DNA from 3 places in the Dyadobacter sp. HNCC25DJ186 genome. Region 2 is predicted to be linked to each of the others. Evidence: riboswitches for the same ligand, from Rfam matches in the RefSeq annotation. Region 2 holds a riboswitch; each other region holds the start of a gene.

Region 1 (3,284 bases), 240 kb from region 2:
ATTTTTGATGAAGCCAAAGCTTCGGAGTTTTACGTGGATTGGCTCGGCTTTACTATTGACTGGACGCATCGGTTTGGTGATAATTTTCCGCTCTATCTTCAGGTATCAAGGGATGGAATAGTCCTGCATTTGACAGAACATCATGGTGATTGCACACCTGGCAGCAAAGTTTTTATTGAATGTACCGGACTGGCAGAATTTCACCAGGAATTACTGGAAATGAACTACCGGTTCAATCGTCCCGGATTGGAGGATGCACCGTGGAATGCAAAAACGATGGAAGTTATTGATCCGTTTGGAAATAAATTGCTTTTCAACGAATCGAAATGATAAATTTTTCAAGCCACGAATGCACGAATTTCCACTAATCATTCGTGAAAATTTGTGTATTCGTGGCGGGTTTATTTTTTGTTTTATCCTTTGAAAGCGAAACCAGCAAGCCTCCGCCAATAATTAACAGCATACCGATGATCATAGGAATGGTAGGAATTGCTTCTCCCAGCCAAAGCCCAAAAAACAAGGCGAACAAAATATTGGAATAACCTACTGCCGCTATCCGGCCGGCTTTGTCGAAAGTGAATGATTGTGTCATCATAATTTGTCCGATCATCGCTGTGATTCCCAAAGCAAGAAATCCCAACCAATGCGCCAATGTAGACGGCCATCGGAAAGTACCAATCAGAAAATCCAGGCCTTCGTGTGGAAAATAGGTCCCGATAATCATGGAGAAAATAGGTAGTACTATACCGCTGAGCATAAATGATAAAACAATTGCCCGCGTATCATAGACCTGTCCGAGCTGGCGAATGGCCAGATAAGCAACAGCGGTCAGCAGTGCGTTTCCCAAACCGATAATATGATTTCTCCAAGACATCGATAAATCGGGCCGGAATACAAATAATATCCCACCAAAACCAAGCAAGATCGCTATCCACTCTTTTGTCCTCAATTTTTCTCCAAGAAAGAGCCACGAAAGAAAGGCGAGAAAAATCGGATAGGTATACTGGTAAGTCGACGCCCTTCCCAGACCAAGTGTTTTGATGGCATAAAAAAGTAGGTACAGAGAAAGCGTTCCGACTACGCCTCTGAATATCAGCAGGCGGAGTTTTCCACCTTTTTGGATCATTGGCCGTTGCAAAATACTGGCGCCAATGAATAATACGCCGATTATATTTCTGAAAAATACGAGTTGAACAATATGAAAATCTTTGCTCAGCCATTTTGAAATAGCTGACATCAGCGCGAAGAAAAAGGAAGCACCCAGCATCAAAAGAATCCCTTTTTGTGGTGCGGAAATTACTAAACGATTTGCGGTGCGGGTCAACAAGATGATCAAAATTTTGTACAAAGATAAGACATCCAAATTTGTAAGGCGACTTTTACTTCATGCCAAGAGTGTGTTCGCGCCGCATTAATTACTTACCTTTGTAAAGTTTTTGGTGCCAGAAGTTAGTTAACCGCTACGGAACGGCTTAAAAGGGAATCCCGCGAAAAACGGGAGCTGTCCCCGCAACTGTGAGTTTTTAAAAAAAATTGATCTGAATCTGCACTACCACTGTTCAAACGGGAAGGTATTTGATCAATAAAACGAGCCAGGAGACCTGCCAGAAATAATTCAACGTTTTGATTTTCGGAGGAAAAATCACAAAACTGTTTGTTATGATTTATTTATACTTTTCAGGTGTTTGACAGACAAAATTTTCGTTGTCTGTTTCTTGCAACGCTGTCGTTTTTGGCAGTGAATGAGAATGCTGTTGCCCAAAATGACTCGATTTCTTTGTCGCCAATGACTGTATATGGCTTCGCGCCGGAAAGGTTTATGAGCGGATTAAAAATTCAAAAGATTGATTCGATCACGCTTGAACAATTTCGTTTCAGGAATATCGCTGACTTACTTTCTTTAAATACGGCAGTCATTTTTAAAAATTACGGCCCGGGACAATTATCCACGGTTGCATTCCGGGGAACATCACCTAACCATACCGCTGTACTTTGGAATGGACTAAATATCAATCTTCCAACGTTAGGACAAACTGATTTTTCAACCATCCCAGTCGCAGGATTTGACCAATTATCCGTTCAGTATGGCGCTTCGGCAAGCGTGGTCGGAACCGATGCTGTTGGTGGAAGTATTCTGCTGGGAAGTTTGAAACCTCAGGCAGGTTTACAGGTTATGATTGGACGGCAACAGGAAAGTTTTCGCAACAGTCAGACACAGGCGACGATTAAGTATGGAACACGCCTTAATAACAACTGGAATTTTTCAGGAAAAACGGCTGCCTACGATGGAAGCATGAATAATGATTATCGCCATCCTGAGCGGAACGGTGAAGCAATAAGTCCTGCTACAACTTTCCAAAAGGGTTTGGTTCAGGATTTATTTTTTACAAAAAACGAACATGAATTGTCTGGGCACGTCTGGGTAACGGATAATAAACTGACCACAAATCCTGAAAACCTTGCCGGGCGACAAATGACTAGAATCAAATCGTCCAGATCGATGCTTCGTTATCAATTTGAAGGGTGGACGGTGCGAACTTCCTGGATACGGGATATTATTGATTATGCCGTCGGTGATTATTCAAAACTGGATCATGCTGTCACGGACCGCTATGGAGTTCGTGCGGAACGCACATTTGATTGGAAAATCGGAAAGTCAGGCAACACCTTTCAAATACAGACAGGCGGAGAATTTACGCATTATAAAACACAAGTTGAAAACTACGAGCGGCCTGTAATCACAGAAAATCGCGGTGATGTTTTTGTATTGACACGTTGGCAGGCAACTTCGCAACTGTTGATTTCCGCTAATCTGAGACAGGCATTTGTAACCGGTTACAATCCACCGTTCACGCCATCCCTGGGAGCGGAATATCGGCTTACACAAAACCGTCCTTACACCATAAAATTAAGAGGTTCGCTTGGCAGAAGTTATCGCGTTCCAACGTTAAACGAGCGTTATTGGAAGGATTTGGGAAATCCGGATATCAAACCTGAAAACGGATTTAATAAAGAACTCGGTGCAGAAGCGGTTTATGCTTTTAATAAAAATCAAAGCTTTTCCGCAAATTTAAGTGTTTATCACAACCGGATTGACAACTGGCTTTATTGGAATCCGACAAGCAATTTTCGTGTCGAGAATTTACAATTAGTCATAGCCCGTGGTATTGAAGCGCAATTTGGCTGGAAAGGAACTTGGGAGTATTGGAAATTTGGAAGTACAGTGAACTACATGCTGACAAATACTTCACAGGAAAAAATTTACGATGCTTATGCCTCTGATA
Region 2 (3,284 bases):
CCAACTTCCGGAAACGCCCAGTTGACGGATGGCATAAATGCTGGCCGTACTGCCGCTTGTCAACATCACGGCCGCAACGCCCAAACCGGCCCCGGCAGTTATGCCCAATTCTGACGGACCGGCCAGTGGATTTCTAAACAAAGTCTGCATTTGCAAACCGCTGACGGATAATCCGCAGCCTACCAGAATGGCCGTAATCGCTTTTGGTAATCGTATTTTTTCGATAATAAACAACCAGGCAGTCGTATCCGATTCTCCTGAAAAGACAATTCTCACCACTTCTCCGAAAGGTATACTCACCGATCCCAGCATGATATCCAGCATAAAAAATAGCACAGCCAAAACCGACAAACCAATAATGATCAGTCGCCGGAAATTGGAAGAGGATTGAGAAACAAGTTGCATAATCAATGTTTAAATCAGCTGAGATGTTTTAGTAGCAATAGCCGAAAGCTGACCGCCGACAACCTATTTCACCTGCTTATAATAAACCAACTCATGTTCAGGAAGTAATTCCGGATGTAAAATTTTGATCAGATCTGCCAAAACAATCTGCGGATTTACAGCGCCCGATTCCCAATAGTCATTCGAGCCGCGACTGTTTACACGTTTGTTATAACTGTAAATCTGTCCGGTTTTATAGGCTTTGAAATCCGTGTAACGAGAATCCTTCGCCAGGATTTCCTTCTTGTTGTCGTAGTTACTGATTCCCACATTCAGCCAATAGTCAGCAGTCAATGCAATAGGATATACAGCCTCAAAATTAAGCGCTAAACTACCCGTTGCTTTGGTATTATTCCAATGGTAATCAGCGCCTGCGTCCCGGAAAAACTGTGCCATATAACTATTCCCATTCGGAACAAACCATGAATCTTTGGAATTCATACCGGTAATGATGCTCGGTTTTGCTTTCACCTTTTGAGATAAAACCGCAAGACGTTTGTATTCTTCTTCCATTTTGGCAAATTTCTTATTGACAAAATCTTCCCTGTTTAGCAGTGCGGCTAAAAGTTTTACCCATTCAGCACGGCCTAATGGCGTTGTTTCTACCCATTCTGAATTAATCAATACAGGAATTCCTGCTGCGTTCAAAGTGGTATATCTTTCCATTTTTGAAACCGGACTTCCGGTTGTCATCACCAAATCAGGATGCATGGTGATCAGTTTTTCCTCATTCAATCCCTGGTCTTTTCCAACTTCGGCCATTTTGCCAGCCTCAATTTTTTTGATAATTTCAGGATTCGAGACATATTTCAGGTTACCAAGTCCGGTTACGATTTTCTCTTCACCCAAAAGTCCCACCAAACCGACATGCATGGACGACATCGCAACGAGGCTGCGAATGGGGATTTCGATAAATTGACTGTTGGCATAACCCTTCGGCTTTTTGGTGCCGCGCTGCAATAAAACATACCTGGCCGTATCCGTGCTTTTTTCAAAAGGACTTAAAACATTGATTACCTTATAATTGTCGTGATATTCAATCGTGAAGCCCTTAGCATGATGAATCTGGATTTTCTCGGAAAAATAATCTTTCCCGGAAGAAGCCGTTTCTGCGCTTTCGGTCAGGTTTGAAGAGGTGCCGCAGCTTGTAAGAAATAGTAATGTCGCGAAAAACAATGCCACGAAACGGGCAGTTTTACTGAAATGAGAAAGTCGCGCATAGTCATAGCGAACTTCCTGAAAGGAGGTTTTCTGTTTTTGTGTCATTTGTGCTGCAAGCCTTTCTTCCGAAAGCGTTGCGTGTTAAGTGAAAAGGCAGGTCTTCTGACTCGTTCCATTCCCTCTGACGCCTTCCCAGTTTAATTTTGAATGATAGAATGTTGGAGTGAGAGAATGTGTTGCAATTAGCCATTATTCACTCATTCTATCATTCACTCATTCAATCATTGCCCCAGTGGCTTTTGCCATGAATGTTTTTATGAACTTACAGCAGCGGAGACTGTTCCGGACTTTCACCGGTATTCCCTTTTAAAGTAACCTGATTTTTTTAAATCCGGAATACTACCCTGATGGGTGCAAAACTACTAAGATTTGCGTCGTGATTGTGATTTGGCCGGAATAATTCTAGCGGAGTGTCTGAATGGCTTTGTTTTGGGTCAATTTTTCCAAAATGAAATTTACTCTTTTATCGACACTGCAATATGGTAGTTCTATGATTGAATATCCGGCAGACTGATACGTTTCGGTCAGCATCTGATAAATTTCCCTGGCTTCTTCAAAGGTTTGCCAGCGTTCGTCGTCGTTAATGTAAATGGTTTCCCAGGGCGGAGCCATGAAAATATTGGGATGATAAGGATAGTTTTTAATTGCGTTATGGTATTGAGTTTTTACCTCTAAATTTCCAACTTTCAGGTAAGCTACAATATCAGGAATAGCTCTGTCGAAAAACGTAAAACCTGTGACGGATAACGATTTTTTGTATTCGTCAACCATACGCGCCAATGCCAGTTCTGCAAAGGAGGAAAGATTTTTCCATGGTAAATTTTCTGTTTCTAAAATAACCTGTTCCTGAATGAGCTGACGAGAAATTTCGTCAGAACAATTAAAACCCTGAGTTTTTAAGGCATTTAACAGCGTAGTTTTTCCTGATCCCGGACCGCCGGAGATGACAATTGCATTCATAGGGTTAATTCACCAAATATTATTTCCGACGAAAGAAAATGCTATAATGATCATAACAACCATTAAAAAACAACTTTTATGATTGATCGAAATAACGCTTCGGACCTCTTCCGGTTTTATTGTCCGATCATTCTCTCCGATAAAAGGTTTATCAACCCACTTCCCATGATACACATTTGGACCGCCGAAACGACAATCCAGAATTCCTGCCAGGGCAGATTCGGGGTAACCGGAATTTGGACTTTTATGTTTGTTGCCATATTTAAACACAAATTTTAAACCGCGTGAACTGGATGTTACAATAATCATTAATAACGCCGTGATACGTGCCGGAATAAAATTCGCAACATCATCCAGGCGAGCAGCAAACTTTCCAAATTGTTCATACTTATCACTCCGGTAACCAATCATGGAATCCATGGTGTTAATCATTTTATAAACCATCATAGCCGGAACGCCGCCGATCGCGTAGAATAATAAGGGCGCGATGACACCGTCGCTCAGGTTTTCCGACATGGTTTCAAATACGGCTACACGGATTTGCTGTGCGCTTAATTGTGAAGTATCCCGGCCGACGATGCGGGATAATTGTTTTCTGCCTGCTTCCAAACCTTCTTTTTCCAAAACTAAAAATACATTTCGTCCTTCTGTGATCAATG
Region 3 (3,284 bases), on a different contig from region 2:
GAAAAACAATAAATCTGCGTCAAGATAAGTACAATGGTCTAGCTCATACTTGTGGATACAGTGCCAGACCGTAGACGACGTACATGTCCAGCAATATTCACCCTGTGTGCGACCTTCTTTTACAGAAAGCAATTCCTGCGTTTCAAATTCTTCCAAAGAAATGACGATAACATTGGAAAGATTCAGGCGCGTTAATATTTCACGGCTTTGCTCGTCGAAAGCAAATATATATAGTTGAAAATCAGAGGTTTGTTTTAATAACGAATAATACATCGCCAGACCTCGTGAAAGATATAACGAATTGAAAAGTGTGCAAAAATTCTGCATGTAATCAAAAAATAGAGACGCGGGTTATAACGTAAACACAAATATTACTGAATAATATTTATGGAGTTATTTAAATTTTACCAAATCAAAAATTTAATTTTAGACGGGTATTTTTGTAACCGCATGAGTATATTACTACATAAATAAAATCCTAACTTGCGCTGCACTTTAATTTGGTGATATGTCATTGTTCAAGCTGAAAAAGAAGGAAAAAAATAGATATGGCTGGTTCGGAAATTATAAGAGCTGGGAAGAGCTTGTCGCGCGTTCGGGCGGGTATGAGTCTGATAATATTCTGGAAATTACAAAAGATTCACTGCTGAAAATTAAGAATGGTCAGGCGGTATATGAGCGTGACTCCGTGCTGTTTGACAAGAAACTCTATCCGTACTCCATTATTTCAACATTGCTGTTCGCTGCTATCGAATGTGGAGGGGAGTTAAATATTATTGATTTCGGAGGTTCGCTGGGAAGTACCTATTATCAGGTAAGAGATATTATTCCTCCTTCGGTGCAAATTCACTGGAGTGTTGTTGAGCAAAAGGAATACGTAAAGTGCGGGCAAGAGCTGTTTCAGGACGACGTATTGAAATTTCACTTTGATATCGCTGAAAGTATGGCTGACACAAAGGCTGATATTTTATTGCTTTCCAGTGTTGTTCAATATCTGGAAAAACCGCATGATTTCCTTAATGAAATTAAAACTTACGATTTTAAATACATTCTTTTCGATCGGACATCTTTCATCAAAAACGACCAGCCGGACCGGTTGACACTTCAAATCGTTCCGCCCGATATTTATAAGGCTGAGTATCCGGCCTGGTTTTTCAACGAAAAAAAATTGCTTGAACATTTTACGGATTACGAAGTAAAGGTTGAATTTGAGTCCTATGTTCCCGGCGAGCAGGATATTGAAATCGATGGTGTAAAAGCCGGATATGATAAAGGATTTTTTCTGGTCAAAAAGTAAATTCCCCATTAGAAGTTCTGGAAAATTCATTTGTAAAAAACTTAAAAAGACTAAAAACCAGGAAATGTATTCTTCTTTTAATCCTATTTAAGTGATTGGTACGGAATTTTCTAAGCGGTTACTCGTTCAAGAAAACTCTCCAACATTCGTTATCGCATTTAAGTTAATTATTTCGAATAAATAGCCTATTTTTGTCCGGTAAGAAGTTTCTTGTGTCGTTGTTGTTCATTAAGATTTTGCTAATAAGGGGAACCGTGTGTGATTCACGGACTGTCGCGCAACTGTAAGTAACATTTAAAATGTTATAAGTCAGATACCTTTTTATGATGATACTTCCGCGCAGGAGTTAGTCAGGTTTTGGTATTTCTTCATTCAAATATGTACTGAACGTACATTTTGGTTTATTGATTATTTGTTTCCTGCCTTATTTTCTCTCCTGTGTTCGCGTTTTTGGCAATGTATTATGACAAATCTGAACATACTCAATATCAAAGTTGTAAATAATTTATTTGTGTATAAATGAAAATTAAACTTTTCCTTTTTTTACTTGCTGTTTTATCTTTCTCTGAGGTGTATGGTCAATTTGTTATTAAGGGAAAAGTCAGGGATACGACGAGCGGCCAGCCTTTACCGGGAGTCAGCGTAAGTATCAATGAATCTACCGGAAGCATAACTGATTCCAACGGACTTTTTGAGATACAATCGGATCAGAAAATAGATGCACTGAAAGTAAGTCATCTAGGTTATGCAACACAGGTTTTATACATTTCAGACTCTGGTCCGTTCGTTGAAATTTCCCTGTCGGAATCTGCCGGACAGGATCTGGATGAAGTGAAAATTTCTTCCAAATATTATAAAGAGTATAATCTCAATACAGTTTCCAGCGCGCTCAGATTACAGAGTCCGCTGATCAACCTTTCTCAAAATATTCAGGAAATCGGCAGTGAAGTGTTGTATGACCAGGCGGTTTTCAATATGACCGACGGCGTGACACGGAATGTGAGCGGGGTGATCCGACAGGAAGTTTCAAACAATCTGGGGCCGTATATGTTTATGCGCGGCGGGATGGTTTCCACGCTTCGGAACGGCATCGACCTGACACCAATTTATAGAGGCCCGGTTCCTGAAGATGCCGCGATTATTGACCGCGTTGAGTTTATCAAAGGCCCATCCGGATTTATGAATAACATCGGCGATCCTGCCGGAACTTTTAATGTCATGACCAAACAACCAACCGGTGGGCGACATTATTCAATCAACGCGATGCTTGGCAGTTGGGATTTTTTCAGAGCTTCTGCTGATCTGGACGGTTTGCTGGATAAAAAAGGGAAGCTCCAATACCGGCTGAATGTGATGGCCATGCGCGCTAATTCTTTCGTGAACACAGATTTTAATAAACGCTTGCTCGTCGCACCGGTGATCAAATATGTGATCAGTGATAAAACAACGGTATCGGTTGAATACATGTTACAAAAATTCAGCTATGCGCTAATGAGCCCGATCGTGATGGCGCCGAACAGTTTTGGGAGTTTGCCCAACGATTTCACGATTAATGAAAAAAGCCTGGATCCTTTTAAGGTATCTGACCATACCGGTTTTTTGACTTTTACACACAGTTTCAATAAAAATTGGAGTGCAACGGCGCGTGGATCTTTTATGCGGAATCAGTTGGAGGGAATTTACATGTGGGTGACCGGCGTTAACATTGCTAATCCCAATATCCTGCTGCGAAATCCCAAATATGACCTGAACCGCGCTACTGTTTTTTCCCAGCAGGTGTTTGTGAACGGAAGGGTAAAAACGGGCAGCATGGATCACCAGATATTAGCTGGTATCGATGTAAATCAGAAAAAATTTATCGCAGATAGTTACGTTTCCTACGATACCCAAACCAATGATGCAGGAATTTCAACGCTTACTTATTATCCGATCGACATTTCAAATCCCGAGCTTGGTGCACAAATTCCTGACTACCACACGCCCGGAG

The links. A riboswitch is a leader RNA that binds a small molecule or an ion and turns the genes downstream of it on or off. The one in region 2 is predicted to bind cobalamin.
Region 1: it holds a riboswitch for cobalamin, as region 2 does, so the genes downstream of both, AC1XUO_RS17785 (TonB-dependent receptor plug domain-containing protein) here and AC1XUO_RS16675 (ABC transporter substrate-binding protein) in region 2, are expected to answer to the same signal.
Region 3: it holds a riboswitch for cobalamin, as region 2 does, so the genes downstream of both, AC1XUO_RS05630 (TonB-dependent receptor domain-containing protein) here and AC1XUO_RS16675 (ABC transporter substrate-binding protein) in region 2, are expected to answer to the same signal.

The regions. Positions count from the first base shown of each region.
Region 1 is NZ_JBXHAS010000005.1:400,495-403,778, forward strand. Features, by position in the region: gene AC1XUO_RS17775 (glyoxalase superfamily protein) at 1-330, shown strand, start outside; gene AC1XUO_RS17780 (DMT family transporter) at 365-1,327, opposite strand; cobalamin riboswitch at 1,421-1,623, shown strand; gene AC1XUO_RS17785 (TonB-dependent receptor plug domain-containing protein) at 1,682-3,284, shown strand, end outside.
Region 2 is NZ_JBXHAS010000005.1:163,746-167,029, reverse strand. Features, by position in the region: gene AC1XUO_RS16680 (FecCD family ABC transporter permease) at 1-405, opposite strand, end outside; gene AC1XUO_RS16675 (ABC transporter substrate-binding protein) at 469-1,710, opposite strand; cobalamin riboswitch at 1,741-2,027, opposite strand; gene AC1XUO_RS16670 (AAA family ATPase) at 2,068-2,625, opposite strand; gene cbiB (adenosylcobinamide-phosphate synthase CbiB) at 2,635-3,284, opposite strand, start outside.
Region 3 is NZ_JBXHAS010000002.1:170,462-173,745, forward strand. Features, by position in the region: gene AC1XUO_RS05620 (glycosyl transferase) at 1-327, opposite strand, end outside; gene AC1XUO_RS05625 (methyltransferase, TIGR04325 family) at 509-1,297, shown strand; cobalamin riboswitch at 1,503-1,636, shown strand; gene AC1XUO_RS05630 (TonB-dependent receptor domain-containing protein) at 1,817-3,284, shown strand, end outside.